One region of the Halodesulfovibrio marinisediminis DSM 17456 genome, then DNA from elsewhere that is predicted to be linked to it. Evidence: predicted binding sites of a transcription regulator. Region 1 holds the regulator's gene; each other region holds the start of a gene.

Evidence for each region. Region 1 encodes sigma-54, which starts transcription at its own class of promoters, with help from an activator protein. Its sites were predicted from a motif close to CTGGCACGGNNNNTGCTT; they were not measured.
Region 2: a site for sigma-54 is predicted at 1,907-1,924, ahead of BUR09_RS05580 (glutamine synthetase III family protein). Genes of this name have one in related genera too.
Region 3: a site for sigma-54 is predicted at 3,321-3,338, ahead of BUR09_RS12665 (DUF5320 domain-containing protein). Genes of this name have one in related genera too.

What each region holds. Positions count from the first base shown of each region.
Region 1 covers NZ_FSRG01000003.1:783,070-788,610, reverse strand. Annotated here, with positions in the region: gene BUR09_RS03810 (KdsC family phosphatase) at 1-463, shown strand, start outside; gene lptC (LPS export ABC transporter periplasmic protein LptC) at 464-1,051, shown strand; gene BUR09_RS03800 (LptA/OstA family protein) at 1,051-1,581, shown strand; gene lptB (LPS export ABC transporter ATP-binding protein) at 1,582-2,304, shown strand; gene rpoN (RNA polymerase factor sigma-54) at 2,504-3,931, shown strand; gene hpf (ribosome hibernation-promoting factor, HPF/YfiA family) at 3,987-4,523, shown strand; gene BUR09_RS03780 (PTS sugar transporter subunit IIA) at 4,532-4,981, shown strand; gene rapZ (RNase adapter RapZ) at 4,994-5,541, shown strand, end outside.
Region 2 covers NZ_FSRG01000004.1:222,739-228,279, reverse strand. Annotated here, with positions in the region: gene BUR09_RS05585 (lysophospholipid acyltransferase family protein) at 1-1,474, opposite strand, end outside; gene BUR09_RS05580 (glutamine synthetase III family protein) at 2,008-4,188, shown strand; gene BUR09_RS05575 (glutamine synthetase family protein) at 4,516-5,541, shown strand, end outside.
Region 3 covers NZ_FSRG01000006.1:302,252-307,792, reverse strand. Annotated here, with positions in the region: gene BUR09_RS12690 (ABC transporter substrate-binding protein) at 1-992, opposite strand, end outside; gene BUR09_RS12685 (STAS domain-containing protein) at 1,370-1,711, shown strand; gene BUR09_RS12680 (STAS domain-containing protein) at 1,727-2,089, shown strand; gene BUR09_RS12675 (hypothetical protein) at 2,244-2,456, shown strand; gene BUR09_RS12670 (hypothetical protein) at 2,553-3,080, shown strand; gene BUR09_RS12665 (DUF5320 domain-containing protein) at 3,381-3,653, shown strand; gene BUR09_RS12660 (hypothetical protein) at 3,708-4,214, shown strand; gene BUR09_RS12655 (hypothetical protein) at 4,339-4,857, shown strand; gene BUR09_RS12650 (hypothetical protein) at 4,967-5,541, shown strand, end outside.

The sequences.
Region 1 (5,541 bases):
GCTCACTGATGGTGGGTTATACTATGACCATGAAGGTAACGTAACAAAACGGTTTAACGTGCTCGATGGACTTGGTATTAAAGCAGCTCAGGCTTGTGACCTTATCATTGGCGTTATTACAGGACTAGAAGCAAAATCTGTTGCTTCTCGAATGAACGATCTTGGCATTGTTGATTACTACGCCGGCCATTTAAAAAAGATGGCGTGCATTAAAGAGATCAAAGAAAAGTATGATCTTGATTGGCACCAGATTGCGTATATTGGTGACGACTGGGTTGACTTGGCACCCATGCGCCAAGTAGGGCTTCCTATTGCTGTGGCAAACGCAATGCAGGAAGTTAAAGAAGTCGCAGTGTTACAAACAGAAGCTAAAGGTGGACACGGAGCTGTCCGCGAAGCACTCAATTTTATTATGTACTCTCAAGGAAAGCTTGAAGGTATTGTGAACACTATAGGTGATTAAATGAGAAAATGGTTGATTTGGGGAGCATTATTAGCTTTGCTTGGCGGCGGGCTGTACTACCTGCAAAGTTCTGTTGAAAAACAGATTGCAGATGAAGTCAGTGAAGCCATAGGCAATAATGCTAAAACAAATGTTGACCTTTCTTTAAAAGGTATTGAGCTGAAACAGGGTGAAGCTGGTAAGGAGCTATGGACTCTTAAAGCAACCAATGGCTGGTATCAAAAAGATGAGAGCATAATTGATCTTGCTGAGCCTGATATCACATACTTTGTTCAGCCAGACCGCGATAAAGTGCACATTGTGGCACCAAACGGCACTATAAACCAGAATAAAGGCGTTGCCCGTTTATGGGGTGACGTGACAGTAACCAACCAGAAAGGGACCATTACTAGTAGTGAGCTTACTTTTGAAGATAAAAAGAAACTGCTCATTATGACCGGTAATGTGATCTTTACAGGCGAAGGATTTAACGGGTCATCCGACAATGCAAGTTGGAACCTGAAAGAAAATACAATTACTGCAACCGGTAATGTGGTTGTGAATTTCCGCGCTGAAAACCTGGATAAAGCAACTGGTGGAGAAAAATAATGAAAGCCCTGTTCCGAATTCTGATTTTATCTTTTTGTCTCTTAACCATTACCGGCACTGCCGTTATGGCAGAACCAGCTAAAGATGACGTAAAAGTTACCTCTGAAAAAATGACATACAGCGCTGACGGTCAAACAGTCGTGTTTACCGGAAACGTTATCGTAAGACATCCGCAGGCTGATATGTGGGCAAACAAAGTAACTGTGTACTTGCAGAGTGACAAAAATGCTCCAAAATCAAAAGAAGCTAGCGGCATCAACCCTGGTAAAATTGAAAAAATTATCTCAGAAGGCAATGTCCGCATTAAAATGGAAAAGGACAGAAGAGGTACGTGTGACAAAGCAACCTACACTTTAAAGGATGAACTGCTCGTCATGACTGGTTCTCCAAAATTAAGTGAAGGGAAAAACACAATTACTGGCAACAAGATCAAGTTCTGGGTAAAAGAAAACCGTAGTGAAGTGCTTGGTTCCTCCAGCCAGCCAGTAGAAGCAATTTTTTCAGCACCAAGTAACAAGGTAAAAAAATAAATGTCTGTTATTCAAGCTGAAGGACTCTGCAAGATTTACGGCAAACGCGAGGTTGTCCGCAATATCAACCTGAAAATGGAGCAGGGCGAAATTGTAGGACTTCTCGGACCTAACGGTGCAGGTAAGACCACTACGTTCTACATGCTCATCGGTATTATCAAACCAAATGCAGGTGTTGTACGTGTAGATGATATGGAAGTTACAGACTGGCCATTGCACGAACGTGCTCGAATCGGTCTAAGTTACCTTCCTCAGGAAAGCTCTGTTTTCAAAAAACTGACTGTGTATCAAAACTTGCAGCTCATTTTAGAACAAACAGAACTTTCCCGAGATGCTCAGAAAAGACGCGCCGAAGAATTAATGGAAGAATTCGGCATCAGCCATATTCGTGATACTCACGCAATGCATATCTCCGGTGGTGAACGTCGTCGTCTTGAAATTGCCCGTGCACTTATCCGTGACCCGAAGTTTATTCTCCTCGACGAACCGTTTGCTGGTATTGATCCTCTAGCTGTTGACGACATTCAGGACATCATCCGCAAATTGCGTGATAAAGGGATGGGCGTTCTTATTTCCGACCACAACGTTAGAGAAACATTAAAAATTTGCGATAGAGCCAACCTTGTTTACGAAGGGCAGATCATTCTTTCCGGCACACCGCAGGAGATTGTTAACAACCCGAAGGCGCGTAGCGTCTACCTTGGAGAAGGTTTTAGTCTCTAGCATTTTGATAAAAAATATAATTTGCACATGTGCAACTGTAAAAAGCCCGTACAACGGGCTTTTTTCTTGGTTGCATATAACGTTCCTATGTGGCAAAAAAGAAGTCAGTTATCTAATTTGGAATGTTTTTTGATAGGCAGTACTCATACATTATATTTCAGCTTTTTAGCTAGTCGAACCACATAGGACATTCTTATATATGGCTCTTGAACTTCGCCAACAATTAAAGCTCGCTCAGCAGCTTGTAATGACCCCGCAATTGCAGCAGGCAATCAAACTGTTGCAGCTTTCACGCGTGGAACTTGCTGAAACCGTTCAGCAAGAGCTGCTGGAGAACCCTTTTTTGGAAGAGTCCTTAGAAGAACGTGTAAATCCAGACAAAACTTCTGACGCAGAACAGCGAAAAAACGAACAGGAAGCTTACGACAAAGAGCTTTCAAACAACGCTGACTGGGAAGACTATCTGGGCGATTTTTCAAGCACTACCAAACAGGTTTCGATGCGGGAATCTGAAGCACTGGAAGAAATGAGCTCTTTTGAAGCTCGTCTTGCCCCTGCTCCAACGTTAGATGGACATCTGAACTGGCAGTTGATGCTTTCTCCCCTCACTAAAGAACAGATTCGAGTTGGAGAGGTTGTCATTGGTAACATCAGTTCTAATGGGTACTTACATGTATCTTCCGAAGAACTGGCTCAAATTGCTCAAAGCGACGTTGAAACTGTTGAACAAATGATTGCGCATATCCAACAGTTTGACCCTGTCGGAGTAGCTGCTCGCACCCCACAGGAATGCCTGCTTGTTCAAGTAAAAGCCCTTAACTATGATCGTGACCCAATCCTTGTAGATATCATTACCAACCATCTTGAGGATCTGGAAAAGCGCCGTTACAAGCCGCTTGCACGAAAATACAAAATTTCTCTTGAAGATCTCAAAGAGTATCTTGATGTAATCCAGAGCCTCGACCCTATGCCGGGAGCTCGGTTCAGCGGAGGAGAGCCGCATTACGTTTCTCCAGACGTTTACATTTACGAATACGAAGGGGACTTCGTCATTGTCCTTAATGAAGACGGACTGCCTCAGTTGCAGCTCAGTGAGCTGACTGAGCAACTCCCAAAAACGATCAATTCGGAAGAAAAAGACTATTATCAGGATAAAATGCGTTCCGCATCCTGGCTTATAAAAAGTCTGTACCAACGGCAGCGAACTTTGTATAAGGTAGTTGAAAGTATCGTTAAATATCAAAAAGAATTCTTCCAAGACGGCGTTACCTCGTTAAAGCCGTTAATTCTTAAAGACATTGCTGACGATATCGGCATGCATGAATCAACGGTAAGCCGTATTACAACCAATAAGTATATTTCGACCCCGCACGGTATCTTCGAACTCAAGTTCTTCTTCAACAGTGCAATTGGCCTTGATGATGGTAGTCAGGTCGGATCTGAGAGCGTTAAGGCTCTTATTAAAAAACTTATTAGTGAAGAAAATACGAAAAAACCATTAAGCGACGAAAAAATCGGAGAAATCTTAAAAGAAAAACTGCAGGTTAACATTGCACGAAGAACTGTAGCTAAATACCGTACCGCAATGAATATCCCTTCATCATCCAAGAGAAAGGTGGTATTCTAGAAGCGAACCCAGCTGACTCACAGGGTTTCAAAAAGTATCCAAATTAGGAGGCAACATGAACATCGCATTCACTTTCAAGAACTTTGAGCCTTCCAATCACCTTAAAGCATATGCCAATCGTCGCTTCAGCAAGCTTGGCAGATTCTTACTGAACCCTGAACATGTGGAAATGCAAGTCTCACTTTCTGTTGACAATTTCCGCCACAAAGCCGAAATTTCACTTGTAACGGATAACTTTACATATTCCGCTACTGAACAGTCTGAAGACATGTATGCAACGGTTGATCTGATTCGAGATAAACTCAAAGCACAGATCATCCGAAGTACGGAAAAACTGCAAAAGAAACGTAAGGGCACAGAAAAGCCTATTCTCGAAGGGACGATCCCTCTGGAAGAAATAGCAGAATCAGAACGAACCATTTTCGGAGTGAGTGATTTTGTACCTCAACCAATGGATCTTGATGAAGCCGCTATGCAACTTGATGCGCTTGATTATGATTTCCTTGTTTTTCTTAATACCGAAACCGAGCGGGTTAACATCATGTACCGCCGAAAAGATAACAACTTCGGCTTGATAGATCCCGCTTACTAGGAAAAGTAATGAAACTGGGTGAATACCTGGAAAAAGAACTTGTATTGCCGGAGCTTACCGCCAGCACCAAACAAGAGGCGCTGGCGGAGCTTCTGGCTCCTGTTGTTAAAAAAAATCCATCACTCGATGCAGAAGAAGTATTTAATGTTCTTATGGAGCGAGAAGCTCTTGGAACCACAGGCATCGGTAATGGAATCGCCATTCCACACGGAAAACTTGCTTCACTTGATAAAATAGTAGTCGTGGCAGGTCGCAGTTTTGAAGGGCTGGATTTTGATGCTCTAGACCAAAAGCCATGCAAGATTTTCTTTATGGTACTTGCTCCGGAAAACGTAGCAGGAACACATTTACGCATTCTAGCCCAGATCTCCAGACTTCTGAAAGACGAAGATTTCAAACAATTGTTTATGGAATCTGACTCCCAAGAAGCACTGTGGAACCTTTTATCTGCAGCCTAGCACAAATACACTATGACCTCTGTAGCTCAGCAAACAATCCCTCTAATTATTGTTGCCGGCCTCTCTGGAGCTGGCAAAAGTAGTGCCCTTAAAGTCTTTGAAGACATGGCGTACTACACTATCGATGGACTTCCGGTGTCTATGGCACCTCAATTTTTAGAAGTGCTCACCGGATGTGGGCTTGAGAGTTACAAAGGAATTGTGCTTGGTGTAGACGTTCGGCAGTGTACATTAAAAAATGGATGGTCTGACTTCATCGAAGTATTATGTGCAGCAGGCTATGCTCCGACAGTCATTTTTCTTGAATCACGTGCTGATGTAATTCTCCGCCGATATAAAGAAACGAGACGTCCGCATCCTTTTGAAGGACATGGAGTAGGGCTTGAACAAGCCATGACAAACGAGCGTATTCTCATGGCACCTGCCCGTGTAGAAGCAGATTTTATCTTTGATACTTCAGAATATTCTATTCACGACCTACGCCGCGTGTTGCAACGCAGATGGCAGTCAGAAGAAAACGATGTAAAAGGTCTTAAAGTTCATCTTATGAGCTTTGGCTT
Region 2 (5,541 bases), on a different contig from region 1:
TAGAAAGCTCTGTGTCGATATGATGCTCTTTCAGATAGTCCACAGCTGTCATGAGCGTAAATGGATTAAATTCGAGCGGCAAACTACATGGCCCAAACAGATAACGTGTACCAGGACGGCGAAGGATATACTGTCCGATCCCTTTCCAAAGCAACATCAACGGACTGTAGTCCTTCTGATATTCTGGATGTACAATAGCACGACCGAGCTCTACTGCATGTTCAAAACGGGAGAAAAACTCCGGTTTAAATTTAAACAGCGTGCTGCAGTACATACCTTTCACGCCGCTTCTTGGAACGATATTGTCAGTGCAACCGAGACGGTACGCTCCAGCAATACACTCTTTATTATCGTCCCATAAGATAAGATGGTCATATTCATAATCGTAAGTATCGAGATCAAGATCGAGACCTGTACCTTCCCCGACAGGACGGAAGGTTAATTCACGCAGGCGGCCAAGATCGTGCAACATGTTCGGAATCTGGAATGCTTGAGCTTCGAATACGGTAAACCCGTTTTCATTTACTAAGATTTGCTCTTTCGGAAGATTTTCGATTTCTCTCAGAAGCGAATCATGCGGACGAGCTTCTGCAATTTCCATCTGATCTTTTTCTTTTTTGAATGGTATAAAAAATTTCTTGGAAGAAGGACGCTTTGCAAGTGAATAGCTACGTACACGCAGGTAGTTTGTCACATCATCTTCTGTTGCAAAGGTCTTCAGCATGCTTGACGGGATAATATTCCCCACGCTGTAGGTAATTTTCTTATTCCGTTTGTTATAAAGCTGTGCAGGAAGCAATGCTGTGCGTGCAAGAGGATGCACCATGCCCATCATATTAAAGAACAGGCTATTACGTCCATGGAAATAGAGAGGAAGAACATCTGCATTAGTTTTGCGGATAATTCGCGCTACGTTTCGGTTCCAAACAGGATCAACAATACCACCCAGTTTAGGTTGAAGGTGGGAAACTTCTCCAGCAGGGAACACCACAAGGCTTCCACCTTCTGAAACATGGGAAATGGCATTACGAAGTCCACGGACATTAGCACGACGAGCCTCTTTGGTATCAAAAGGATTTACTTCAATCATGCATGGACGCAGCTCTGGCATGACTCCAAGTAAGAAATTCGCAAGGAACTTACACTCAGGACGTAATGGCAACATTTCTGCCATGAGCCCCAGTCCTTCAATACCGCCAAATGGATGGTTGGAAACGATAACAAGCGGCTTATCCAGCGGTATATCGCTCAGCCCTCTGCCCAGAGCCTCCATCTTTACATTTAAGATCTCCAATCCATTCTGACAAAAATCAAGGGGATTTTCTCGCCGGGAGATGCTGTCGTACACATTAAACAACCCATCTACACGAGTCATGTGCATCAATGGCTTTTTGATCGGTGCCAACACCTTCTTAACCTTAGGCGGAATAAAATCTAGATTAATATTTATATCTTCAATACTCCGTCTCATCATGGCCAACCTCTCAGGGCTAAATTCACTTACTACATGTTATGGTTAATGAATGTACTTTCATCGTACACTATATTTCAAAAGATAGTGCATAATAATTACATCAGTTTTTCAGTCACCTATCGGTTTTTTAATAAAAAATCGACTTAAAAAAACTATGATTCCAGCTCATTACTACTTTGGCAAAAAATTTGGGATTGTGATAATTCGATTACAATTGCATAGTGCCCCCGCCCCTTAAAGTAGGTACATACTCACAGAACAGATGTCTTTTTACAAAATTGTTATTCTAATTTCTCCATACAACATTTTTATGGACTCATTTTTGACAATATTGTTAAAACGCGCACTTTCAGCATTGTCTTTCTGACAAAATTGTCATATCTACAACTCAACTTAAATACCTATTTTCTGTAACACACTGTATTTACAGAACTGGCACTATATATGCTTTATATTTACCAACGAAGCATGCAAAAGCCTTACGAGGCATGTACCATTTTATATTGCGCGAATCAGTTTAAAGGAGAGATTTCATGAGTGGATCGTTAGCAAGACTTAACGCCATTTCGGCAGTAAACAAAACAACATCAACAAGTAAGCCTTTAAACTTCCTTGAAGAGAAGCCAACAGACCTGTTTGGCTGTAACGTGTTCAATGACAAAGTCATGCAGGAACACCTTCCTAAGCCTGTGTACAAATCTCTCAAACGCACAATGGAAAATGGCGAGCAGATGGACCCATCCATTGCAGATGCAGTAGCTTCCGCAATGAAAGAGTGGGCCCTCTCCAGAGGTGCGACACATTACACACACGTATTTTACCCGCTGACAGGCCTCACCGCTGAAAAACATGACAGCTTCCTTGAGCCTGACGGCCGTGGCGGTGCGATTGCTCAATTCTCCGGCTCTACCCTTATTCAGGGTGAACCTGATGCCTCCAGCTTCCCTAACGGCGGTTTGCGTACCACTTTTGAAGCGCGCGGCTACACTGCATGGGACATTACAAACCCTGCATACCTTTTAGAAAACGACAACGGGGTATTCCTTTGCATCCCGACAGCGTTTGTTTCTTGGACCGGCGAAGCTCTCGACAAAAAAACTCCGCTTCTTCGTTCAAACCAGGCAATTCACACTCAGACTAGCCGCCTGCTCAAGCTGCTCGGTCACAAAAATTTTGGACGCATTCAGAACTTTGCCGGTGTTGAACAGGAATATTTCCTTGTTGACCGCAACTTCTACTTCGCACGTCCGGACCTCTATCTTGCCGGCCGCACCCTTTTCGGTGCAAAGCCTGCGAAAGGTCAGGAACAGGACGACCATTACTTCGGCACCATTCCTAAACGTGTTCTCGCTTTCATGATCGAAGTTGAACGCGATCTCTACAAACTCGGTGTACCAGTAAAAACCCGTCACAACGAGGTTGCACCTGGTCAGTACGAAATTGCTCCGATGTTTGAGGACTCCAACCTCGCGAATGACCATAACCAGATGATCATGAGCGTATTGAAAAGTGTTGCTAAACGCTACGGTATGGCGTGTCTCATGCACGAAAAACCGTTTGCAGGCATCAACGGTTCCGGTAAACACTTGAACTACTCCATCGGTAATGGCGACTTCGGCAGCCTTTTTGATCCAGGCGAAACTCCGCATGAAAACGCACAGTTCCTGCTTTTCTGTGCAGCGATGATCCGTGCGGTTCACAAAAACGGCCCACTGCTCCGCTCCAGTGTGGCATGCGCTAGCAACGATCACCGTCTTGGCGCTAACGAAGCACCTCCGGCGATCATGTCCATCTTCCTCGGACAGCAGCTTACCGATATTTTTGAGCAGATCAAAAAAGGTGACGAGGTTACCTCTAAAGCAAAAGGCATCCTGCGTGTAGGCGTAGACACTTTGCCGCCACTGCCAATGGACGCAGGTGACCGTAACCGTACAAGCCCATTTGCTTTCACAGGCAACCGTTTTGAGTTCCGTGCAGTTGGCTCCAGCCAGTCAATCGCCGGTGCACAGCTTATACTTAACACTATTCTTGCTGACTCTCTGGATTACATTTCCAACCGTCTTGAGAACCTCATGTACGGTGAGAACTGGGAACTCAACGATGCAGTAACCAAAATTATTCAGGAAATCATTCAGGAGCATGATGCTGTTATATTCAACGGTGACGGCTACTCTTCTGAATGGGCAGTAGAAGCTGAAAAACGCGGTCTTGCTAACCTCCGCACTACTCCTGAAGCACTGCCAGCACTTAACACCGATGAAAGTGTGAAATTATTTGAAAGCTTTGGCGTTCTCTCCAAGCGCGAACTCGATAGCCGTACCTCCATCTTCTTTGAACAGTACGTCAATGCTATTCAGACTGAAGTTGGACTTGCTATCAAAATTTCCCGCACCTCTATCCTTCCTGCTGCAGTTCGCTACCAGACTGAACTTGCCCGCAACTGCTTAAACATGAAGGAACTTGGTCTGGGTTGTGTTCAGGGGCCATTAACTACGCTTACTGAAAACCTGAACGGTCTTGAGTCCGCTGCAAATGAACTCGAAACCATGCTTACTCAGAAACACTCCGACGAGCAGGAGCACGCACAGTTCCTGTGCAACAAAGTACTGCCAGTTATGACAGAACTCCGTGAGTACGCAGACAGACTGGAAGAAATCGTAGCAGACGATCTCTGGCCACTACCTACCTATCAGGAAATGCTGTTCATCAAATAAGTATCTCCACCATGCCGGCCTCCTCTTAGGCAAAGTTACTCCCCTGTCTTGTAAGAGACAGGGGAGTTTTTTTTGTGCTAATAAAATAAGGGATAGAAAAAAAAAACATTATGTGACATTTTTGTAAACAAGGATGCTTTTAACTGCTTGCTATTCATTTGGATGCTGTTTAATGATGCGCCCGTGAATAACAGGGAAGAGCCTTAAAAAACGCAATCATTTTTAAGACAACTCAACGTATCCCCGTAAAAATTGTAGGATTTTTAGGAAACAGGCAAAGATTCCTGTTAGCTAAATCAACAGGCTTGCCTTACTGGGAGGTATTTTGTGAGAGAAGAATATACGGTTTTTAATTGCAAAAACGGTGACGACGTTATCCGTGCAGTAAAAGAACATAACATTAGTTTTGTTCAGTTCTGGTTCGTTGACATATTAGGTACACTTAAAAGTTTTCAGGTGACACCTAAAGAACTGGAAGCAGCTTTTGAAGAAGGTATGGGCTTTGACGGTTCTTCAATCCTCGGCTTCACCCGCATTGAAGAATCCGACATGGTAGCATATCCAGACGCAACCACATTCCAGATTTGCTCATGGCGTCCATTCGACCGTCCGGTAGCTCGCATGTTCTGCGACATCAAAAATCCGGATGGCACTCCATACGAAGGCGATCCACGCTACATCCTGCGCAAGCTCATCGAAAAAGCTGCTCAGAAAGGATACACCTACTATGTAGGACCTGAACTGGAATTTTTCCTCTTTACTGACTCCAAGAACCCGCAGGCTCTCGACTCCGGTGGCTATTTTGACGCGCCACCTCTCGACATGGGCAACGACGTTCGCCGCGAAATCATTTTTGCCTTGGAAAAAATGGGCGTAGATGTTGAATACTCTCACCATGAAGTAGCTCCTTCACAGCACGAAATTGACCTTCGCTACTCCGAAGCTCTCAGAATGGCTGATATCGCCATGACCTATAAGGTGGTCGTAAAAGAAATTGCCCGTAAACACGGTTGTTACGCTACGTTTATGCCTAAGCCGCTCTTCGGTGAAAACGGCTCCGGCATGCATGTACATCAGTCCTTGTTTAAAAACGGCAAAAACGCATTCTTTGATGCAAACGATCCACACAACCTCTCTTCGGAAGCACGCAGCTACATCGCAGGCCTCCTTAAGCACGCTAAGGAATACACTTGTATTACTAACCAATGGGTTAACTCCTACAAGCGTCTGTTACCGGGTTTCGAAGCTCCTGTGTACGTTGCATGGGCACAGTGCAACAGATCATCACTTATCCGCGTGCCATGCTATAAGCCAGGCAAAGAACAGGCCACACGCATTGAATTGCGCAGTCCA
Region 3 (5,541 bases), on a different contig from region 1:
GCAACGATGAGCAGATCAAGTGGAAGATCAATGTCAACTTTGAGCGCTGTCTCAAGATTAACAGCGATAGTTGGTTCTGTTGTATCTCGGAGCGCTATTTGATTGATCGGCTTACCCTTTACAACTTGGTGCGCCATGCTTGCGATACGGCGTCCGATCGGGTCGATATTCCATGAGGCAAATCCCATGAGTGCACCGCCTTGAACAAAAGCAGAGCCATCACGTGCAAAAGTAGGCAGCTTTAATTCGTTGTTAATATAATTCATTGTTGGTGTGATGTCCTGCAGTGACCAGTCAAAGCATAACAATGGTCCCATGAAAAAGGCATCAGCACCATTTTCTGAAAGCCACTTTAGTCCTTCCGTACAAGATTCTGTGCTTTCATCATCAATTTCTTTAATTACAAGAGAAAATCCCAATTCCTTTGCAACTTGCTCTGCATCGGAGACCGCAGCGTAGAGTTTTCCATATTCATCTTTACTGTACATGAGTCCAAGGTGTTTAAAGCGGACTACATCGTAAAAAACTCTATACATATTCTTCCATCTGTCCGGTGTGATTCTACAGATAAAATTCGGCGCTCCTGATTCGTTATTCGTTCGAACTAGATTTGCTGCGATCGGATCAGCGATACCAATACCAATAACCGGAACTCTTTTATTAGTGGCCGATTGCATGGCCTTACTTGCTGCAGTTCCGGCTGCGATAATTAGGTCCAGATCTTCTCTTTCAGAGATAGTCTGGGCTGTTTTTTTTAGGATTTCTGGGGAAGAATCCCAACCAATGCTGAATTTTTCTACGTAGGTTGGCTTGATGTCAGTGTAAGTGCTTAGCGCTTTCTTGAAGGCGGTATAGGTTCTGTCGTAAAGCCAGAATGGTCCTCCTTCAATATATGCAATGCGTACGTGAGTGGGAGAAGCTGCGATCAAAGGTTGTGTACCTGCGAGCAGAAAGAGGGATGCTATTATGAGCTTCAATAGAATACGGTTCATAAATAATGTGTCCTGTTGCATCGTTCTATTTTTTATAAACAGTGTTCATGTTTCGTTGTTGTAGTAAAAAATAGAGATTGCTTTGCAGTTGTCTTAACCAAAAATTAACCACTTTAAAAAGCATGGTACATGTTACTGCTAAGTTTACTTGTATATTACTACGTGTTTTTTTTATAATTTGTTTGTCTTGTTGAAAAAAAATATATAGTATCGCTTTAACGTTGAATTACGCACAAAATTCTATAGTCGTGATAGTTCTAAATAAGAACGATGTAAATATTTTATTGAAAAAAATTATGTTGCAAATCTTAAAAAAAAATAAATGCAAAAAAAAAACTTTTATTTGTCTATAAAAACTTATTTTGAGGATTGTTAAATTGAAGGTTGCATTTGATAAAGTAGAATCAATAGGAATATTGCATGCAGAAGGAAGTCTTGATGCAAGTACTGCACAGCAATTTGAAGTGTTATGCATTGAACACATAGAGTATGATGGCTCTAAGACTGTAATTAATTTTGAAAATGTAAGTTATATCAGTTCAGCAGGGCTGCGTTCTATTTTGATGCTCATGAAAAAAGTTAAAATGCAGCGGGGCGAAATCATTTTCTGCAATCTCTCTTCAACTATATACGATGTTTTTAAGATATCAGGCTTTTTGTCTATCTTGCATGTTGAAGAGTCGGTTCAGGATGCGATTTCTTTTTTAGAGACAAAGTAATTTTGATGACTGCCCATGAATGAAGAAAATAGAATAAAAATTACGGAAGAAGTTGTTGGGACATCCCTTCTTATGCACCTTTCAGGCCATTTGGATGTTGTGTCGGGGTCAATACTCGAAAAAAATCTAGCGCATCATATTCTTTCAGACAGAATAGCTGTCGTGATTGATATGGAAGGTGTCGAGTACTTAAGCTCTGCTGGGCTTCGCACGTTGCTTTTAATGGTGAAGCAGAGCAGGAGATACGGTACCCAGCTGTTTTTTTGTAATTTATCTTCGTTTGTGAAGGATATTTTTGAGGTGTCTGGGTTTAATGCGTTGCTAACAATATTTGAAACGCAAGAAGGGGCTCTTAAGCAGGCAGAATCATTGCGGTGAGTGCCAACATTTTTGCTATGTGCCTAAAAAGTTGCAAGTTGAGCTTTTTAGGTTTTTTTGAAAAAAGCTCTTTTTTTCTAGCATGTTAAGTTTTGGCACGCGTTGTGCTTAGTCAGGTGTAACGATTAAAAATTCAATTAGAAGGGATTTTCTTATGAATATTGAGAAGTTGATTAGTGAAGTTGATTCTCTTGAAGAGCAGCTTCAGGCGCTTAATGAACAGCATGAGGAGCTTTCATCGGTTTTGGGACAGAGTGAATTTGCGACCTATGAAGAGGCGTTAGCTGCTGCACCTGCGGAAGTTCAAGAAGCAATGAAAAGTAGTCAGCAAGAAGCAGAATGCTCTGTGCTGGATATGAGTGAGTAGTTACCTGATCTTTCCGTTAAAGTCCCAAGGTGCGTTCTGTTACTGTATAGTTATTTTGGGGAGTAAGGAAAAAGGGAACAATATACGGAGTGAATTATGTCTATGAACGTTGATAAAATGGGTGGTCTTTCAGGTGTTGGTAATGATGTTGTTGGTGGCAAAAGCTTAAGCAGAATGTTTGCTGAGTTGCAGATGATGGCTTCTGACAACGCTAAAAGAAAAGCAAAAGACTTGATGGATACAATCAAAACAAAACAAACCAGATTAAAAGATGCCTACGCTTGTAAACAGGCTCTTCAGGAGCTTCAGTCGAAGTCGGATAATGATGATAAGACCGTATCACCATTACACGCGAATTTTAAAGATTCATCAGGCAAATTGACGAATGCTTGGCTCTGGATGCCGCAAAATGGCATTAAGAATCCGAAGCTAGTTATGAAGAAAGACGATGTTAAAGCAGCAATTGCAAGGATTAATACCCATATTGAAAGTTTGGGCACAGATACCCAGACACAAATGATTCGTCTTCAGGACTTTATGGGGCAATACAACAACTTTCTTCAGGGTGCCCACAAAGCTATCGGCGATGGAAAACAAACTTTGAACGCAATTTTATCACGTTAGGGCGGAACCCGTTTTATACATTCATGAACAGATATGCGTGAAGAATAACTTGTAGTTGTTTGTGAATGAGGCGGGGCGTTTTAGTGGTTTTTTAACAATAGGTAAAACTTTCAACGAGGCGTTCAGGCTGGACAAATTTGCGTGCCGAGTACCAAGACTTTTGCCAAGTGCCAAAAAAAGTTGCAGAAGCTGGCAACAGTGCTTTTTTAAAAAAGACTTTGTATTTTAGTTGGTTATGAGTTGGCATGTTTTGTGCTTAATTGAAAGTACTGTTTTGATCTAAAGGTAAGGAGATTTTTTATGAATATTGAGAACCTACTTAATGAAGTAGACATGCTTGAAGAGCAGCTTGAGGCACTGAATGAGCAGCGCGAGGAACTTACATCAATTTTGGGGCAGAGTGAATTTGCTACGTACGAAGAGGCGCTGGCTGCTGCCCCTGCTGAAGTTCAAGAAGCAATGAAAAACTGTCAGCGAGAAGCGGAGCGTGCGGGTGCAGAAAATGTGCGAGTAGTTGAACCAGTTTCTTCTGCAAAGGCTCCGATGAATCGTCGAGGGATGATGCGTGTATAATGCATCTTGTTAGCTTAAAATAGAGTCAACCTATTACAATGTATGGAGTAAAAAATGTCTGTTCATTTTAATTCAGCAAGTGGTCTTTCAGGTGTTGGTGGGGATGTTGTTGGTGGTAAAAGCTTAAGCCGAATGTTCGCTGAACTGCAGATGTTGGCTTCTGATAATGCCAAAAAGAAGGCAACAGATTTGATGGATACTATCAGAACAAAGCAGAAAAAGCTTAAAGATGCGTATGCTTGTAAACAGGCTCTTCAGGGTAAGAAGGATGGTGTGAACACAAATAGCACGACTTATAAGGATGCTAGCGGTAAGACCGTAAAATTAAAAGAAGGTATGAAGAAGAATGGCATTAGTAATCCCGGGACGAAGCTGAATAAAGATGAGGTGAAAGCGGCTATTGCAAGGATTAATACCCATATTGAGAGCTTGGGTACGGATACCCAGACTCAGATGATTCGCCTTCAGGACTTTATGGGACAATACAACAACTTCCTTCAGGGTGCGCACAAATCTATTGGTGATGGCAAACAGACTTTGAATGCAATTTTATCACGGTAGAAGAGCAGGTGTTTAATCTTACTCATGAGTAAGGGGGGATAGTTAGCTTTGCTTGTGAGTAAGCTTTTGACCTGTATGTGTCGAGTTTTTTGATTAAGTCAGTGTGTCGTATTTGGAGCGAAAAATGTCAATTCAGTTTGATAAAACAAATGGTCTCTCAGGAATTGGTGGGGATGTTGTCGGTGGCAAAAGCTTAAGTAGAATGTTTGCTGAATTGCAGATGATGGCTTCTGATAATGCCAAAACAAAAGCAACAGATCTGATGGATACGATTAAGACGAAGCAGACAAGGCTTAAAGATGCGTATGCTTGTAAGAAGGCTCTTCAAAGTGCGAAAGATAGGGCAACGTACGGCATTTACACATATCGCGAGTCTTATAAGGACGCTAGAGGCAATGCCATGTCATTAAATAAGTGGATGGAGAATAATGGCGTTGCTAATCCAAAGTCGAAACTGAGTAAAGACGATATTAAAGCCGCCATCGCAAGGATTGATACCCATATTGAAAGTCTGGGAACAGATACTCAGACGCAGATGATTCGCCTTCAGGACTTTATGGGACAATACAACAACTTCCTTCAGGGAGCACATAAGTCTATCGGTGATGGCAAACAGACCTTGAATGCAATTTTATCACGTTAGAAGAGTAGCTGTTAACTCTTCCTCATGAGTAAGTTTTTGACCTATCGGCTTTAATTTAACTTTTTTAAATTTTTCAGATTAATTCATTATACAGTCTTTGGAGCGGAATATGTCTATTCAGTTTGATAAGGTTGGTGGTCCTTCTGGGGTAGGTGGCGATGTTGTTGGTGGTAAAAGCTTGAGCCGAATGTTTGCTGAGTTGCAGATGCTAGCTTCTGATAATGCCAAAACAAAAGCAACAGAGTTAATGGATGCGATAAAAAAAAGACAGACCGACTTAAAAGATTCATACATTGTTAAAAACTTGCTCAAAGAGCTGCGTCCTTCGGCAGATTATAAGCCTGTAAATATTAATACCAAAACGTTTACTGATTCTACAGGTAAAAAAAGGCTGTTAAAAGATTGGATGAAGGATCATGGCTATAAGGTTTCATCGTCGGGTGAGAGAGCGGATGAGGCGGCTAAAAAAACGCATATGAATAAGAATATCTTTTTAGGCATACAAAAGTTGGTTGGCATAAAAACAACTGATGTGTTTTTGACTAACGATGACATTAAGGCTGCTATTCCAAGAATTACTACCCACATTGAAAGCTTGAGTACAGATACTCAGTCCCAGATGATTCGCCTTCAAGACTTTATGGGGCAGTATAATAACTACTTACAGGGTGCGCATAGGACCAC